DNA from 3 places in the Streptomyces sp. NPDC058401 genome. Region 3 is predicted to be linked to each of the others. Evidence: riboswitches for the same ligand, from Rfam matches in the RefSeq annotation. Region 3 holds a riboswitch; each other region holds the start of a gene.

What was found. Region 3 has a riboswitch for cyclic di-AMP ahead of ACFWNV_RS29355 (peptidoglycan DD-metalloendopeptidase family protein). Riboswitches for the same ligand answer to the same signal wherever they lie in the genome.
Region 1: it holds a riboswitch for cyclic di-AMP, as region 3 does, so the genes downstream of both, ACFWNV_RS17730 (transglycosylase family protein) here and ACFWNV_RS29355 (peptidoglycan DD-metalloendopeptidase family protein) in region 3, are expected to answer to the same signal.
Region 2: it holds a riboswitch for cyclic di-AMP, as region 3 does, so the genes downstream of both, ACFWNV_RS00340 (M23 family metallopeptidase) here and ACFWNV_RS29355 (peptidoglycan DD-metalloendopeptidase family protein) in region 3, are expected to answer to the same signal.

Annotation. Positions count from the first base shown of each region.
Region 1 covers NZ_JBHXKA010000042.1:6,960-12,656, reverse strand. The annotation lists gene ACFWNV_RS17745 (globin domain-containing protein) at 1-376, opposite strand, end outside; gene ACFWNV_RS17740 (cytochrome P450) at 576-1,883, shown strand; gene ACFWNV_RS17735 (transglycosylase family protein) at 2,027-3,178, shown strand; cyclic di-AMP (ydaO/yuaA leader) riboswitch at 3,455-3,626, shown strand; gene ACFWNV_RS17730 (transglycosylase family protein) at 3,629-4,336, shown strand; gene eno (phosphopyruvate hydratase) at 4,663-5,697, shown strand, end outside.
Region 2 covers NZ_JBHXKA010000001.1:94,386-100,082, reverse strand. The annotation lists gene ACFWNV_RS00345 (GntR family transcriptional regulator) at 1-557, opposite strand, end outside; gene ACFWNV_RS00340 (M23 family metallopeptidase) at 742-1,548, opposite strand; cyclic di-AMP (ydaO/yuaA leader) riboswitch at 1,561-1,720, opposite strand; gene ACFWNV_RS00335 (M16 family metallopeptidase) at 1,958-3,325, opposite strand; gene ACFWNV_RS00330 (M16 family metallopeptidase) at 3,370-4,728, opposite strand; gene ACFWNV_RS00325 (DNA topoisomerase (ATP-hydrolyzing) subunit A) at 4,982-5,697, shown strand, end outside.
Region 3 covers NZ_JBHXKA010000102.1:24,341-30,037, reverse strand. The annotation lists gene ACFWNV_RS29360 (winged helix DNA-binding domain-containing protein) at 1-1,061, opposite strand, end outside; gene ACFWNV_RS29355 (peptidoglycan DD-metalloendopeptidase family protein) at 1,192-2,220, opposite strand; cyclic di-AMP (ydaO/yuaA leader) riboswitch at 2,225-2,420, opposite strand; gene ACFWNV_RS29350 (tyrosine-protein phosphatase) at 2,736-3,542, shown strand; gene ACFWNV_RS29345 (aspartate aminotransferase family protein) at 3,567-4,949, opposite strand; gene hpnH (adenosyl-hopene transferase HpnH) at 4,946-5,697, opposite strand, start outside.

The DNA.
Region 1 (5,697 bases), on a different contig from region 3:
CCTCGCTGGCGGCGGCGCCGGCCATCATCGCCTCGGCGATCACCTGATACGCCTCTGACCAGGCTTTTTCCGCCTGGTGATCCCAGGCGGACCCGGAGGCCTCGGCGAGCGCGGCGATGAGGCTGGTGCCCACGGCCGCGTAGTGCTCGGGCCCCGCCAGGAACTTGCGGTGGTCGCGGCCGAGGTCGCGCAGATAGGGGACGAGCGTCTCGTTCTCCAGGTGGGCGATCACATGGGTGAGCGCGGCGAAGAGCCGGTCCCGCTGTCGTTCCATGTCTTCGAGGGAGGCCGGGAAGAGATCACGGACTCCGGGGTTGTGCCAGAAGAGGTGGGAGTAGAAGAACTTGACCGCATGCTCGGCCCGTCTCTCCACCACCGCGAAGCTGCTTTTCAAGATCCTCACATCCACAAAACCGAAAGTAGGAACGCCGGAGAACGTGAGGTCAAGCCAGAGCCGATCTACGGACAGCCGCGATAAATAGGCCATATGGGGTGACGGATGGTCGGCGGGATACGGTCTCCGGGTGCACGAGCAGACCCCCGCAGCCCCCGAAGAGCCCGCCGCCGACCAGTCCGTGGACGGATCCACGGGCGGAGCCGCCGCCGGAGCCGCCGCCGGATCCACCCCGCCCACCCCGCCCACCCCGCCGACCCTGTTCGACTGGGAGTTCGCGACCGACCCGTACCCGGCGTACGCCTGGCTCCGCGAGCACGCGCCCGTGCACCGCACCACGCTCCCCAGCGGGGTCGAGGCCTGGCTCGTCACCCGGTACGCCGACGCCCGCCAGGCCCTCGCCGACCAGCGGCTCAGCAAGAACCCGGCCCATCACGCGGGCTCCGCGCACGCCAAGGGCCGCACCGGGATCCCGGGGGAGCGCAAGGCGGAGCTGATGACGCACCTCCTCAACATCGACCCGCCGGACCACACCCGGCTGCGCCGGCTGGTGTCGAAGGCGTTCACCCCGCGCAGGGTCGCCGAGTTCACCGCGAGGGTGCAGGAACTGACCGACCACCTCATCGACCAGTTCTGTGAGAAGGGGGAGGCCGACCTCATCCACGAGTTCGCCTTCCCGCTCCCCATCTACGCCATCTGCGAGATGCTCGGTGTACCGCGAGAGGACCAGGACGACTTCCGCGACTGGGCGGGCATGATGATCCGGCACGGCGGCGGCCCGCGCGGCGGGGTGGCCCGGTCCGTGAAGCAGATGCGCACCTATCTCGGGGAGCTCATCCACCGCAAGCGCGACGACCTCGGCGACGACCTGATCTCCGATCTGATCCGGGCCAGCGACCACGGGGACCACCTGACGGAGGCCGAGGCCACCGCGATGGCCTTCATCCTCTTGTTCGCGGGGTTCGAGACCACGGTCAACCTCATCGGCAACGGGGTCCACTCCCTCTTCATGAACCCGGAGCAGCGCGCACTCCTCCAGAGCTCCCTGGCGGCCGGGGAGAGCGGGCTGCTGGCCACCGGCGTGGAGGAGCTGCTGCGCTACGACGGACCCGTGGAGCTGGCCACCTGGCGGTTCGCCACCGAGGCCTTCGAGCTCGGCGGCCAGGACATCGCGGCCGGAGACCCGGTGCTGGTGGTCCTGGCGGCCGCCGACCGGGACCCCGAACGGTTCGCCGACCCGGACACCCTGGACCTCTCCCGGACCGACAACCAGCACCTCGGATACGGGCACGGCATCCACTACTGCCTGGGCGCCCCGCTCGCCCGGCTCGAAGGGCAGACCGCGCTCGCGACCCTGCTGACGCGGCTGCCCGATCTGGAACTGGCCGTGGCTCCCGAGGAGCTGCGCTGGCGCGGCGGGCTCATCATGCGGGGGCTGCGGACGCTCCCGGTCCGCTTCACCGCCGAATCCACCGCCCAAACCACCTGAAACCGGCCTGACCGGAAGTCAGTTGACAGCCCAAACTTGTGACAGGCGTTCGAAGGCCGCTAGGTTCTGCCGTTACCCCGCCGTTATGCGAAAGGTGCAGCCTCATGCGTTCCGGGAACGGCCGCCACAGACGCCCCCGACAAGTGCCCGCACTTGTCGTCACCGCCGGAGTCACCGGCACCGCCCTCGCCCTGCCGCTGCTCGCGGCCACGGGCGCGAGCGCCGCGGAGACCTCCACATGGGACAAGGTCGCCGAGTGCGAGAGCGGTGGCACGTGGAGTGCCAACTTCGGGGGCGGCACCTACGGCGGGCTGCAGTTCAGCCAGGAGCAGTGGAAGAACGCCGGCGGGCTCGACTTCGCCGAGCGCGCCGACCTCGCCAGCCGCTCCCAGCAGATCGCCGTGGCCGAACGGGTCCTGGCCTCGCAGGGCCCCCAGGCGTGGCCGCTGTGCGGAGTGCCGGCCGGGCTGACGCAGGACGCGCCCGCCGCCGTGGTGGACCCGGGCCTGCCCGGGGGCTCCGGATCCGCCGCCCCCGCCGCCCCGTCCCGCCCGGACGACTCCGTGCCCCACACCGGCTCGGGCAAGCCCTCCACGGACTTCGGGGCCCCGACGCCCACGAGCCCGGCCGCGCCGGAGCCTTCGGGCTCGCCGCTGCCCGACTATCCCGTCGGCGTGCCCGGCGACCTCCCCGTCATGCCCGCGCCGGACCTCCAGGCGCCGCCTCCCGGCCTCCCGGGCGACCCGACGGCTCCCACGAGCCCGACGGACCCCACCGCCCCGACGGACCCCACGACTCCGGCGCCGCCGTCCGTGGATCCGACCGCGCCGGTGGACCCGACCGCTCCGGTGAGCCCGGTGGACCCGACGGTGCCGGTGAGCCCGGTGGACCCGACGGCTCCCGTCGGCCCGTCAGACCCGGCGAACCCGACGGCCCCGGCCGACCAGGGGAACTCGGCGAACCCGACAAATCCGGTCAACCCGGTTGATCCCACGGCCCCGACGGCTCCGGCCGCACCCGGCGACGCGGCCGCCCCGAGCACCCCGGCGGCCCCCGGCGCGACCGAGGGCGGCGGCAAGCACCGCGGCCAGGCCGCGGTCGAGACGCAGGCCGCGCCTGACGCCGCGTCGGACCCTTCGTACACCGTGAAGGAGGGCGACAACCTCGTCGCCATCGCGGACGCCAACGGAGTGAAGGGCGGCTGGAAGGGGCTGTACGAGGCCAACGAGCAGGTCATCGGCGGCGATGCGGACCTGATCAAGCCCGGTCAGAACCTGGATCTAACGCACCAATAGGGGCACTTAAAGCGTCCGGAACCAGCTGATTGTCCGTTTTCTGTAAGTGAGACATGTGTCTCTTCAGGTCAACTGGCGTGTCCGGCCCGGAGGGTTCCGCAAACCCCGCCCTCACCTGCGCAAACACCCTTCCGGGGAGTGCAAGTAGGCACCGTTTCCCCCCGATGTTCCTCGTTGAACATCGGGGGGAGACCTGTCTACCTTCTGAATCGCTCGCCACCGCGGGCTCCTTCGACCGCATCGCCGAATCCTGCCGGCGGACGGAGGGAACACTCGTCGCGTAAAGCGCCGAAGGCAGGAGCGGGGGAACCAAGGTAGGCGCCGGAACCGGCCGTTGAGAGACGGTCACGGAACCGGCTAGGGGTTAAGTCGAGCGCTAGGTCGCTCGGCCGGGCACTCACTCGCCCGAACCCGACAGCTCACCTCGTAGGCGTCGGTGAGGAGAACTCCATGCTGCTTTCGGGCAAGGGCAAGCACCGTCGCGGCTCCAAGGCCGTCCGCATCGTCACGCTGGCCGGCGTCGCCGGTGTCGCCGTGGCCGCTCCGCTGATGGCCGCGGGCACCGCTTCCGCCGCGACCGCCGGCGAATGGGACCGGGTCGCCGCGTGCGAGTCCGGCGGCAACTGGTCCATCAACACGGGCAACGGCTACTACGGCGGCCTGCAGTTCTCGTCCTCCACGTGGGCCGCGTACGGCGGCAAGTCGTACGCCGCGCAGGCCAACCAGGCCTCCAAGTCGCAGCAGATAGCCATCGCCGAGAAGGTCCTCAAGGGCCAGGGCAAGGGCGCCTGGCCGTCCTGTGGCGTGGGCCTGTCGAACTCCTCCTACACCGGCGGCTCCGCGGAGACCCCCGCCAAGCCGAAGGCCCAGCCGAAGCCGGCGCCGAAGGTGGAGAAGAAGGCCGAGCCGAAGAAGGAGACCAAGCGCGCCGAGGCTCCGACGACCCGCTCCGAGCGTCCGGCCGCCGCGGCCGCGCCGAAGACCGAGGCCCCCAAGACGGGCAACGGCTCCTACGAGGTCAAGTCCGGCGACACGCTGGGTGCGATCGCCGACGCGAACAAGGTGTCCGGCGGCTGGGAGAAGCTCTACGAGCTGAACAAGGACATCGTCTCGGACGCCGACCTGATCTACCCGGGTCAGAAGCTGAACCTCAGCTGAAACGTGTGAGAACGGGCGTGGCCGCTTTCGCGACACGCAGTAGTTCCGCACGGAGCTCCACCACGTAATTCCACCGCCCGGCGCGCAACCCCCTTCGCGCCGGGCGGTGCTGTGTGCACGCGCCTCCGGCCTGACGGAGCCTCCGGTCTATCGATGATCAAGGGCCCTATGTCCCGTAAGAGGGGCATTCAGGCCCTTTTTCGTCCCAGGACCCGGGCGGTCGGCTGGCCGAGTGCCCGGAGCCGGTTAGGCTCTAAGCGGCAAGGCCATCCCACGGCCTGACATGCCACCGCACACCCAGCGTCACATCCCAGAAGGAGATGCTCGTGCCGTCCATCGACGTCGTCGTAGCCCGGGAAATCCTGGACTCCCGAGGCAACCCCACGGTCGAGGTCGAGGTGGGCCTCGACGATGGCAGCACCGGCCGTGCTGCAGTCCCGTCCGGCGCCTCCACCGGAGCGTTCGAAGCCGTAGAGCTCCGCGACGGTGACCCCAACCGCTACATGGGCAAGGGCGTCGAGAAGGCGGTCCTCGCCGTCATCGAGCAGCTCGGCCCGGAGCTCGTCGGCTACGACGCCACCGAGCAGCGCCTGATCGACCAGGCGATGATCGACCTGGACGCCACCGAGAACAAGGGCTCCCTCGGCGCCAACGCCATCCTCGGTGTCTCCCTCGCCGTCGCGCACGCCGCGGCCGAGGCCTCCGACCTCCCGCTCTTCCGCTACCTCGGCGGCCCGAACGCGCACCTGCTGCCCGTTCCGATGATGAACATCCTGAACGGTGGGTCGCACGCCGACTCCAACGTCGACATCCAGGAGTTCATGATCGCCCCGATCGGCGCGGAGTCCTTCTCCGAGGCGCTGCGCTGGGGTGCCGAGGTCTACCACACCCTCAAGAAGGTCCTGCACACCAAGGGCCTCTCCACCGGTCTGGGCGACGAGGGCGGCTTCGCGCCGAACCTCGAGTCGAACCGTGCCGCGCTGGACCTCATCGTCGAGGCCATCAAGCAGGCCGGCTACGTCCCGGGCACGCAGATCGCGCTCGCGCTCGACGTCGCCGCGTCCGAGTTCTACAAGGACGGCAACTACGAGTTCGAGGGCAAGTCCCGCTCGGCCGCCGAGATGACCGACTACTACGCCGAGCTCGTCGAGGCGTACCCGCTGGTCTCCATCGAGGACCCGCTGTTCGAGGACGACTGGGACGGCTGGAAGACCCTCACCGACCGCCTGGGCTCCAAGGTCCAGATCGTCGGCGACGACCTCTTCGTCACCAACCCGGAGCGTCTCGCCCGCGGCATCGAAGAGGGCTCGGCGAACGCCCTGCTCGTCAAGGTGAACCAGATCGGTTCGCTGACCGAGACC
Region 2 (5,697 bases), on a different contig from region 3:
TCGGCGTCGCCCCGGGCCACCGCGTCCACGATCGCGCCGTGCTCCGCCCAGGACTCCACGGGCCGCACCGGGGCCTCCACCACGTACATCCAGGCCACCTTGTGACGCATCTGGGTGAGCAGTGCGATGAGCCCGGGGCTGCCAGAGGCCTGGGAGAGCGTCTCGTGGAACCAGCCGCCCAGGGAGCGCAGATCCTCCCCCTGCCCCCTCCTGGCCCGCTCCTGCCCCAGCCTGACCAGGCCGCGCAGCACCTTCAGGTGGGCCTCGCTGCGCCGCCGGGCCGCCCGGGCGGCCGCGAGGGGCTCCAGGAGCATCCGCAGCTCCAGGAGGTCGGCCGCCTCCTGCGCGGTCGGCTCGGCCACGCAGGCGCCCGCGTGCCGGCGGGTGGTCACGAACCCCTCGGACTCCAGCGTGCGCAGCGCCTCGCGCACGGGGACGCGCGAGACCCCGTACCGGCGGGCCAGCACTTCCTCGGTCAGCCGGGCGCCGGGCCCGAACACCCCGGAGACGATGTCGTCGCGGATCGCTGTGCATACCGTGTGCGCGGGAATACGCAAGACCGGACCTCCGCCTTTTTCGTATGGCTGTGCGCGTTGCGACTCTATTGCAACACACGATAATTTCCGAGGACGGCCTGAAATACGAAACATTCACACAACGCGGGGCACGGAGCACGACAAAAGCCCCGGCTCTCAGAGAGCCGGGGCCTTCGCGGAAGACGTGTGGTGCGTGGCGAGCGGGTCAGACGCTGACGCCGTGCGAGCGCAGGTACGTGAGCGGGTTGATGTCCGAACCGTAGTCGGCGCCGGTGCGGGCCTCGAAGTGCAGGTGCGGACCGCTGGAGTTGCCGGTGGAGCCCGACAGGCCGATCTGCTGGCCCGGGGTGACCTGCTGGCCGACGGAGACGTTCAGCGAGGACATGTGCCCGTACTGGGTGTACGTGCCGTCGGCGTGCTTGATGACGACGTTGTTGCCGTACGCGCCGCCCCAGCCCGCCTCGACCACGGTACCCAGGCCGACCGCGTGCACGGAGGTGCCGGAGGAGGCGTGGAAGTCGATGCCGGTGTGGCTGCCGGAGGACCACATGCCGCCGCCCGCGTGGTACTGCGTGCTGACGTAGGAGCCGTCGATCGGCGAGACGAAGGTGTTGAGGCGCTTGCGCTCCTCTTCGCGGGCGGCGCGCTCGGCGGCCTCGCGCTCGGCCTTCGCCTGGGCTTCGGCCTTCGCCTTGGCCTCGGCGGCGCGCTGCTTGGCGTCGGCCTCGGCCTGCGCCTTGGCGGCGGCGGCCTCGGCGGCCCGCTGCTGGGACTGGGCCTGGGCCTCGACGTCACCGGCGAGCTCGTCGGCCACCACGATGGTGTTGAGGGTGCCGGTGTCCTCGATGGAGGGCGAGTGGTCCGCGGCGAACGCGGGACCGGCGAGGGAGCCGACGACACCAGTGGTGGCGAGGGCGGCTATGCCGGCGTAGCCGGCGGTCCTGCGGCTGAGACGGCTCGAACCACGGTGCTTGCCGGAACCGGAACCGGCTGCACGACTGCCAAACGCCATGAAGAGGTTGATCCTTTCCTTCCCTCTCGCCTACCGGGTTAGCTGACGGGTTCGGAGCAGGAAGGTCTCCTACGGGCCCCCTCTTGCGAGGCGGTCCGATTCACCCCAGGGACACAAGTGGGTCCCCGGCTCCCCAGGCTCGCGCCTGACGGGGACTCGGCGATCGCTGTCCGGTGCCGCGGGTGCGGCGGTTACAACTGACGAACAGCACGGCCGACGCTAGGCGGATCATCAGTCAATCGCCAAACAGACGCGCCCTTTTGTTGCGTACGCCACACCGCATACAAGCAACCACACCACTAAAGGGAAAATAAGGACAAAAGGGGCCCCGGCGGACAAGCCGCCGGAGCCCCTTGAGCGGCGGGCCAGTTGACGGCCCGCCGGACATCAGCCGGAGATCAACTGACGATCAGTTGGTGACCACGGTCACTTCGCCGATGCCGAGCGCCCGTACGGGCTCCTCGATCTGCGAGGCGTCGCCCACCAGGACCGTGACCAGACGGTCCACCGGGAAGGCGCTCACGACCGCCGAAGTGGCCTCCACCGTGCCGGTTTCGGCGAGCCGCGCGTACAACTGCGCCTGGTAGTCGTCCGGCAGCTCCTGCTCGACCTGGTCGGCGAGCGTGCCCGCCACGGAGGCCGCCGTCTCGAACTTCAGCGGGGCCACCCCCACCAAGTTCTGCACGGCCACGTCCCGTTCGGCGTCGGTCAGACCGCCCTCCGCGAGGGTGCGCAGCACCGTCCAGAGGTCGTCCAGGGCCGGGCCGGTGTTCGGGGTGTCCACCGAGCCGCTGATGGCGAGCATCGAGGCGCCCTTGCCGTCGGCGGTGGAGCGCAGCACCTGGCCGAAGGCGCGCACGCCGTACGTGTACCCCTTCTCCTCGCGCAGCACCTTGTCCAGCCGGGAGGTGAGCGTGCCGCCCAGGCAGTACGTGCCGAGCACCTGGGGCGCCCAGACCCGGTCGTGCCGGTCGGCCCCGATGCGGCCGATCAGCAGCTGCGTCTGGACCGCGCCGGGGCGGTCCACGATGACCACGCGGCCCGTGTCGTCGGCGGTGATCGGCGCAACCGCGCGCGGGGCGGTGGTGTCACCGGTCCACGCGCCCAGGGTGTCGGCCAGGACGGCGTCCAGGTCGATGCCGGTCAGGTCGCCCACGACCACCGCGGTGGCGGTCGCGGGGCGCACGTGGGCCTCGTAGAAGGCGCGTACGGCCGCGGAGTCGATGCGGGCGACCGTCTCCTCGGTGCCCTGGCGCGGGCGCGACATCCGCAGCGACGCCGGGAAGAGCTCCTTCGAGAGCTGCTTCGCGGCGCGGCGCTGCGGGTTGGCGCTCTCGTGCGGGATCTCGTCGAGCCGGTTGCGCACCAGGCGGTCGACCTCGGCGTCGGCGAAGGCCGGCGCGCGCAGGGCCTCGGCGACCAGCCCCAGCGCCTTGTGCAGGCGGGAGGCCGGAACCTCCAGGGAGACCCGCAGGCCCGGGTGGTCGGCGTGCGCGTCGAGGGTGGCGCCGCAGCGCTCCAGCTCGGCGGCGAACTCCTCGGCGGAACGCTTGTCGGTGCCCTCGGACAGGGCGCGCACCATGATCGTGGCCACCCCGTCGAGGCCCTCGGGCTCCGCGTCGAGCGGGGCGGCGAGGTTGATCTCGACCGCGACCACCTGCTGGCCCGGACGCTGGCAGCGCAGCAGGGTCAGGCCGTTGGCCAGGACCCCGCGCTCGGGGGCCGGGAAGGCCCACGGCTGCGGTTCGCCGGCCTCGGGGCGCGGGTGGAAGGTCATCGTGACGGCTGCGGTGTCGGCTGCGGTGTCGGCTGCGGTGTCGCTCACTGCTCCGCCCCCTCGTTCTGGTCGCTCGCGTCGGTCTCTTCGATGTCATCCGCGGCGATCGGCTCGTAGACGAGCACCGCACGGTTGTCCGGGCGCAGTCGGGCCGCGGCCACGGCCTGCACCTCCTCGGCGGTGATGTCGAGGACGCGCTGGACGGCGGTCAGCGCGAGCTGCGGGTCGCCGAACAGCACCGCGAAGCGGCACAGTTCGTCGGCGCGGCCGGCCACCGTGCTCAGCCGGTCCAGCCACTCTCGCTCCAGCTGGGCCTGCGCGCGCTCCATCTCCTCGGCCGTCGGGCCCTCGGCGGCGAACCGCGCGAGCTCCTCGTCGACGGCCGCCTCGATGGCGGGCACCTCGACCCCGCTGGAGGTCTTGACGTCCAGCCAGCCCAGCGAGGGCGCGCCGGCGAGGCGCAGCATGCCGAAACCGGCCGCGACGGCGCTCTGGTCGCGGCGCACCAGGCGGTTGTGGAGCCGGGAGGACTCGCCGCTGCCCAGGACGGTCAGCGCCACGTCGGCGGCGTCGCACTCGCGGGTGCCGTCGTGCGGGAGCCGGTAGGCCGCCATCAGCGCACGGGCCGGTACCTCCTCGACGATCTCCTCGCGCAGCTGCCCGCCCATGATCTCGGGCAGCGAGCCGTCGCGCGGCGGCTGCTTGCCGTCGTGCCCGGGGATCGTGCCGAAGTACTTCTCGACCCAGGCGAGCGTCTTCTCGGGGTCGATGTCGCCGACGACCGAGAGCACCGCGTTGTTGGGCGCGTAGTACGTACGGAAGAACGCGCGCGCGTCCTCCAGGGACGCGGCGTCCAGATCGGCCATGGAGCCGATCGGGGTGTGGTGGTACGGGTGGCCCTCCGGGTAGGCCAGGGCCGTCAGCTTCTCGAAGGCCGTGCCGTACGGGACGTTGTCGTACCGCTGGCGGCGCTCGTTCTTGACGACGTCGCGCTGGTTCTCCATGGACTCGTCGTCCAGGGCGGCCAGCAGCGAGCCCATCCGGTCCGCCTCCAGCCACAGCGCGAGCTCCAGCTGGTGGGTCGGCATCGTCTCGAAGTAGTTGGTCCGCTCGAAGCTGGTGGTTCCGTTGAGGGAACCGCCGGCTCCCTGGACCAGTTCGAAGTGGCCGTTGCCGGAGACGTTCTTCGAGCCCTGGAACATCAGGTGCTCGAAGAGGTGAGCCAGGCCCGTACGTCCCTTGACTTCGTGGCGCGAGCCGACGTCGTACCAGAGGCAGACCGCGGCGACCGGGGTCAGGTGGTCCTCGGACAGCACCACGCGCAGGCCGTTGGCCAGCCGGTGCTCGGTCGCTGTGAGGCCGCCGGAGCCGGCGTGAGCTGTGGCCGTGTGACCCATGGGCATGTGGTCCCTTCGATCGCGATGCAGAGATTCCTGTCAGACCTGCCACTGTATGCAAGCGTGTCGGCAGGCGGAGAAGTTCCCGGCCCAGTCCTGGGTCGGAGTCGGCGTTGTCGGTGCCTCGGGCCACAATGGTCCGCGTCACCCCTGTCCGAAACCGCTCGTCCGCCCGTACCCGCCCCGCCCCAGTCCCGTACCCGCCCCACCCCGTGAGAGCTCAGCTCATCCCGATTCTTGGTTAAGGAGCCGCGCAGCGATGGCCCGCCGCAGCACGAAGACCCCGCCGCCGGAGGATTTCGAGGAGAAGATCCTCGACATCGACGTCGTCGACGAAATGCAGGGCTCCTTCCTCGAGTACGCGTACTCGGTGATCTACTCCCGCGCCCTGCCCGACGCCCGCGACGGCATGAAGCCGGTGCACCGGCGCATCGTCTACCAGATGAACGAGATGGGCCTGCGCCCCGACCGCGGCTACGTGAAGTGCGCCCGGGTCGTCGGCGAGGTCATGGGCAAGCTGCACCCGCACGGCGACGCGTCGATCTACGACGCCCTCGTGCGCATGGCGCAGCCCTTCTCCATGCGGCTCCCGCTGGTCGACGGCCACGGCAACTTCGGCTCGCTCGGCAACGACGACCCGCCCGCCGCGATGCGGTACACCGAGTCGAAGATGGCCGACGCCGCCTCGCTGATGACGGACGGGATCGACGAGGACACCGTCGACTTCGCCGCGAACTACGACGGCCAGGAGCGCGAGCCGGTCGTCCTTCCCGCCGCCTACCCGAACCTGCTGGTCAACGGCGCGTCCGGGATCGCGGTGGGCATGGCCACCAACATGGCCCCGCACAACCTCGGCGAGGTCATCGCGGCCGCCCGCCACCTGATCCGCTACCCGGAGGCGGACCTGGAAGCGCTGATGCGCTTCGTACCGGGTCCCGACCTGCCCACCGGCGGCCGGATCGTGGGCCTCTCGGG
Region 3 (5,697 bases):
AAGGCCGTCAGCGCCTTCGCCTCGCCGGCGAGCGCCTCCCAGACCTCCTCCGGCAGGGGGTGGAACGCGGTCGCCTCGATCCCGTTGCCCGCCGGGCGCCACACCCCGGCGACACGCCCGTCGACCAGCAGGGTCGCCAGGGTGTCGCCGTTCATCCGTGCGACGAGCTTGCGGTACTGCGGCGGGACGATGCGGCTCCGGTCGGCGTAGGCCAGCAGCACGCTGTCCCACATGGCCATCAGCCGGGGCGGCGCGGGTGTGTCCCCCGCCGGACGCGGGGCGCCCTGGACGTCGAACAGTTCCTCGCCCTCCGGCCCCGCCAGCCGCTCCAGCCTGCCGGAGAGCTCCAGCGCCCGCAGCGCCTGGCGGACCCTGGCCCGCTGGACCAGGGAGAACCGCGCCACGTCCGCCGCCGACGCCGGCCCGAAACCCTCCAGGTAGCGCAGGACCAGCGTCCGCAGCGACTCCTCCGATGCCTCCGGGTCCGCCGGTACGGTGCGCGGCCGGCTCGGGGGTGCGACGTAGGACGGACGCTCCCCGAACGACCACGGTGCGGCGGTGGGCGCGTGCAGCAGGGGTGCGTACTGCCGCAGCCCCCACCAGGCTCCGGGCCTTGGCGCCTCTCCGAGCCGCCGTCCGAGCCAGGCCTCGCACTCCGCCGTCGTACGGGGCCGGTCGGCGAAGTCCAGCAGCTCCGGCACGAGGACGTCGGCGTCCTCGGCCGTCAGCCCCGAGTCCGTGAAGCGGGTCCCGAGCCGGGCGGCCCGTACGGACGGCTGCACGGCCTCCCGGAAGGACGGGTAGTCCTGCGCGTGCACGGCGTGCAGGGTCAGCCGCATCAGCGTCGACTTGAGCACCTCGCGCCCCGTGAAGGCGGCGTCGAGCTCGGCCGGGTCGAAACCGGCGAGCCGGTTCCACAGCGCGAGGTAGGGCGAGGCCGCGTGCTGCGCCTGCAGGGCGACCACCCGGCGGACCGCGTCACCGACGCTCAGCGCCTCGCGCCGCAGCAGCAACTGCCGTGCGAGGGTCGCGCGGTTGAGCTCTCCCGCGCTGACCTTCACGTGCCGGCCTTCATGGTGCTGGCCTTCATGGTGCCGGCCTTCATGGTGCTGGCCTTCATGCCCCGACCGTCCCGTCCCGTGCCCTGTCGAAGCGTGCAGCCTAACCGGCACCTCCGACAGCGCCCCGGGTTCAGATGCTGACGCCCTTCGACCGGAGGTAGGCCAGCGGGTCGATGTCCGAGCCGTACGAGGGCCCGGTGCGGATCTCGAAGTGCAGGTGCGGGCCGGTCACGTTGCCCGTGGCACCGGAGAGGCCGAGGGTCTGCCCGGCGCTGACGCTCTGGCCGGACGAGACGGACAGCTGGGAGAGGTGCGCGTACTGGCTGTACTTGCCGTCGGCGTGACGGATGACGACCTCGTTGCCGTACGCGCCGCCCCAGCCGGCGGAGACCACGGTGCCGGCGCCGACCGCCTTGACGGTGGTGCCGGTGCTCGCGGAGAAGTCGACCCCGGTGTGGTAGCCGCTGGACCACATGGAGCCGGCGGTCTTGTACGCGGTGGAGGTGCCGCCGCCGACCGGGGCGACGAAGCCGGTCGAGGTGGAACCGCCCTGCTGCTTGGCGGGGGCCTTGGCCTTGGGGGCGGGCGCGGCGGCCTCGTCCGAGGAACCCTCGTCCGAGGAACCCTCATCGGAGGAGGCCTCATCGGCGCTGGAGGAATCCGATGAAGCAGAAGAATCGGAAGGAGCAGAGGAAGCGGACTTCTTGGCCGGCTTCGGCGTTTCGGCCGGCGCCGACTGGGCCGCCGCGGCCGGAGCCGAGCCCTTCGCGCCGAGCGTGAGCTTGAGGCCCGGGTGGATCAGCGAGGGGTCGGTACCGACGGCCTCGCGGTTGTCCGCGTAGAGCTGCTGCCAGCCGCCGGTGAGGTGCCGGCTCTCGGCGATCTTGGAGAGGTAGTCGCCCGGCACCACGGTGTAGACGGTGGGGGCGCTCTGCGCGGCGGCCGGCGCGGCCTGGAGCGCGGCGGGCACCTGGGCGGCCACGGCCTGCGGCGCCTGGACCGGAGCGGCGGCGGGGGCCGCGGCCGGGGCGCCCGCGGCGTGGGCGCCGGTGGCGCCGAGCAGCGGAAGCGCGAGGGCCGCGCCACCGGTGCCCGCGGCGGCGAACCCGCGGGATATCGAGCGGGACTTGGGACGGCGGTGCTTACCCGTTCCGGACATGGCGCATTCCTCTCCGACGCCTGCGAGGTGAGCTGTCGGGTTCGGACGGGAGATGTCCGGCCGCCTCTGTGCCGGTGAACAGCACATGTACGGCTTCACCCCGAGCTGTCCGGTTGTAAGGATCTCGACACGAGATCCGGGACAGCGGCTTACCTGGTTCCCCCGCTCCTGCCGCGCGCGTGAATAGTCGGGTGCGGTTTCCGGTCGGCGGCAGGATTAGGCGGTCCGTCCGGATCGATCGCGAACGTAATCGAGTCCGCCCGCACGGAACAAGTCATGAATTCCCCAACGGAATCTTGAAGATGACGGACTGCCGGAATTCCGGTCACCCTCCGTCCATTCCGCACCTTCAACAGCCGCCCCGACAAGGCAATTCGCCATTAGCGATCAGGCACTCACCGTCACCGTATGATCTGGCTCACGGGGGCATGTCCGATCTCGCCTCTCGCTATGGCAAGTTGTCAGCAAGTAGCGTAATTCGGACACCATCAACGACGATGACACGGAGGAGCCCGGTGACCCAGCCGATACCCCAGAGTCCGCACGAGGAGCCGATGCTGACCGGAGTGCGCAACTTCCGCGACGTGGGCGGGTTGCCGACCGTGGACGGCCGACGGGTCAAGTCGGGACAACTATTCCGAAGCGGACATCTGGCGCATGCCACCGAAACCGACGCGGAGTTCCTCGGGTCGCTCGGACTGCACACCGTCTTCGACTTCCGCAACGGAGCCGACCACGCGCTGGAGGGTCCGGACGTGGAGCTGCCCGGCGTGCTCAACGTCAACATTCCGCTGACGGATCCGGCCGACGGCAGCGAGTTCTGGAAGATGGTCCGCGGCGGGGACCTGGCGCAGCTCCGCGAGATCCTGGGCGGGGGGAAGGGCGCCGCGCGGATGTCCCGTTCGTACCGGACGATGATCCGGACCCGGACCGCCGAGCACGGCCGGGTGGTACGGGCGCTCGCCGAGAACAGCGTCCCGGCCCTCATGCACTGCGCCGCCGGGAAGGACCGGGCGGGCCTGTCGATCGCCGTCACCCTGCTCGCGCTGGGCGTCGAGCGGGAGGCGATCGTCGCGGACTACCTGGAGTCGAACGCCCCGCACAACCGCTACCGGGTCCGCCGGGGCAGCGATGCGCCCGAGGCCCGTGCCCCCGAGGTGATGGAGCTGCTCTCCCCGCTCTTCGACGCCCGCGCCCCGTATCTGACCGCGGCCTTCGACACCATCGACGAGGAGTGGGGCGGCGTGGAGCGCTACCTGGCGGAGGGCCTCGGGCTCGCGCCCGAGACCCTCGCCGGGCTCCGCGACCGCCTGCTGGACTGAGGCCCCACGAGCCGGGCCGTCGTCTCAGCGGTTGGCGACGGCCTGCTTCACCAGTGTCCGGCCGAAGTCCCACATCAGCGCGCCGCCGCCGTGGGCCTCGTCCATGACCGCGCGGAAGGCGCCGACGAACCGGTCGACGTCCGCCTCGTCCACGATCAGCGGCGGGATCAGCTTGATCACTTCGAGGTGGTCGCCGGAGACCTGCGTGAGGATCCGGTGCTTCTGCAGCAGCGGCACCACGACCATCTGCGCGAACAGCCCCTTGCGCGCCGCCTGGAGCATGCTCCAACGGCTCCGCAGCCCGAGCGAGGACGGCCGGCCGAACTCGATGCCGATCATGAGCCCGCGGCCCCGTACCTCGTGGAGCAGTTCGTACGTGTCCACGAGCGCGGCGAGCCGCCCGCGCAGCAGGTCGCCCATCGCGCGGGCGTTGGCCACGACCTGCTCGTCCTCCATGACGGAGAGGACGGCGAGCCCGGCCGCCATCGCCTGCGCGTTGGAGCCGAAGCTGGCGGAGTGGACGAGGACCCGGTCCATGGAGGAGTAGACCTTCTTGAAGATCCAGTCCTTGCCCAGGGTGGCGCCGACGGGGACATAGCCGCCGGAGAGGGCCTTCGCCACGCAGACCAGGTCCGGTTCGACCCCGGCCTCGTGCTGGTAGGCGTAGAAGTCGCCGGTCCGTCCTAGGCCCGTCTGCACCTCGTCGGCGATCAGCAGCGCACCCCGCCGGTGGAGCAGCTCCTGTGCGGCGAGCAGGAAGCCGGGCGGGGCCGCGAGCACCCCCTTGCCCTGGATCGGCTCGACGACGAGGGCCGCCACGTCCCCCTTCTTCAGCTCCCGCTCCAGGGCGGCCAGGTCCCCGAGGGCGATCGCGGTGTCCGGCAGCAGCGGCGCGAAGCCGTCGCGGAAGCCGGCCTCGCCGTTGACCGAGAGCGAGCCCGTGGTGAGCCCGTGGAAGGCGTGGTGGCAGTAGAGGACCCTGGGCCGCCCGGTGGCGTACCGGGCGAACTTCAGGGCGGTCTCCACGGCCTCGGTGCCGCTGTTGCCGAAGAAGACCCGGTCCAGGTGCGGGCTGTGGGAGAGCAGCTTCTCGGCCAGCAGCCCGGGCAGCGGCTGGCAGTCGAAGCGGGTGAGGTCGGCGAGCTGGGCGTCCAGCACGTCGTGCAGGGCCTGCCTGACCACCGGGTGGTGGCGGCCCAGCCCCATCACACCGAACCCGGCCAGCATGTCGAGGTAGTCGTTGCCCTCGGCATCCCAGAAGTGGGCTCCCTCGGCCCGTACGTAGACCTTGTCGAACCCGATGGTGTGCAGCATGCGCGGCAGCTGGTGGTTGAGGTGGCGGGCGTGCAGCTCGTACCGCTCGCCACCCCGCTCGGCCAGCAGGGCGCCGAGATCGAAGCCGGTCATACCGACTTGTCCCTGCTCCCGCCCCCCACGGTCTCGCGGACCGCCCGCAGCGACTCCTTCAGCGACCCCATGGTGGCCAGGACGGCCGTGGGCTCGTACCCGCAGTGCGCCATGCAGTTCGCGCAGCGCGGGTCCTTCCCGCGGCCGTACTTGCTCCAGTCGGTCTCCTCGATCAGTTCCCGGTACGAGGGCACGTACCCGTCGCTCATCAGATAGCAGGGCCGCTGCCAGCCGAAGAGCGAGTAATTCGGAATGGCCCAGGCGGTGCAGGGGAAATCGGCTTTGCCTTCCAGGAAGTCCAGGAAGAGCGGGGAGTGGTTGAGCCGCCAGCGGCGCCGGTTGCCTCCGGCGAAAGCCTTCTTGAAGAGTTCGCGGGTCTGTTCGACGCCGAGGAAGTGCTCCTGGTCGGGAGCCTTTTCGTAGGCGTAGGCCGGCGAGATCATCATCTCGTCCACCTGGAGATCGTCATTGAGGTAGTTGAGGACCTCGATGATGGTCTGCGGGGTGTCGGTGTTGAAGAAGGTGGAGTTGGTCGTGACCCGGAATCCGCGCTTCTTCGCCTCCTTGATGGCCTCGACCGCCTCGTCGAAGACGCCTTCCTTCGCCACCGACTCGTCGTGGCGCTCGCGCAGCCCGTCGATGTGCACGGCGAAGGCGAAGTACGGGGAGGGCGTGAACTTCTCGATCTTCTTGCGGAGCAGCATGGCGTTGGTGCAGAGGAAGACGTACTTCCGCTTGGCCACCAACT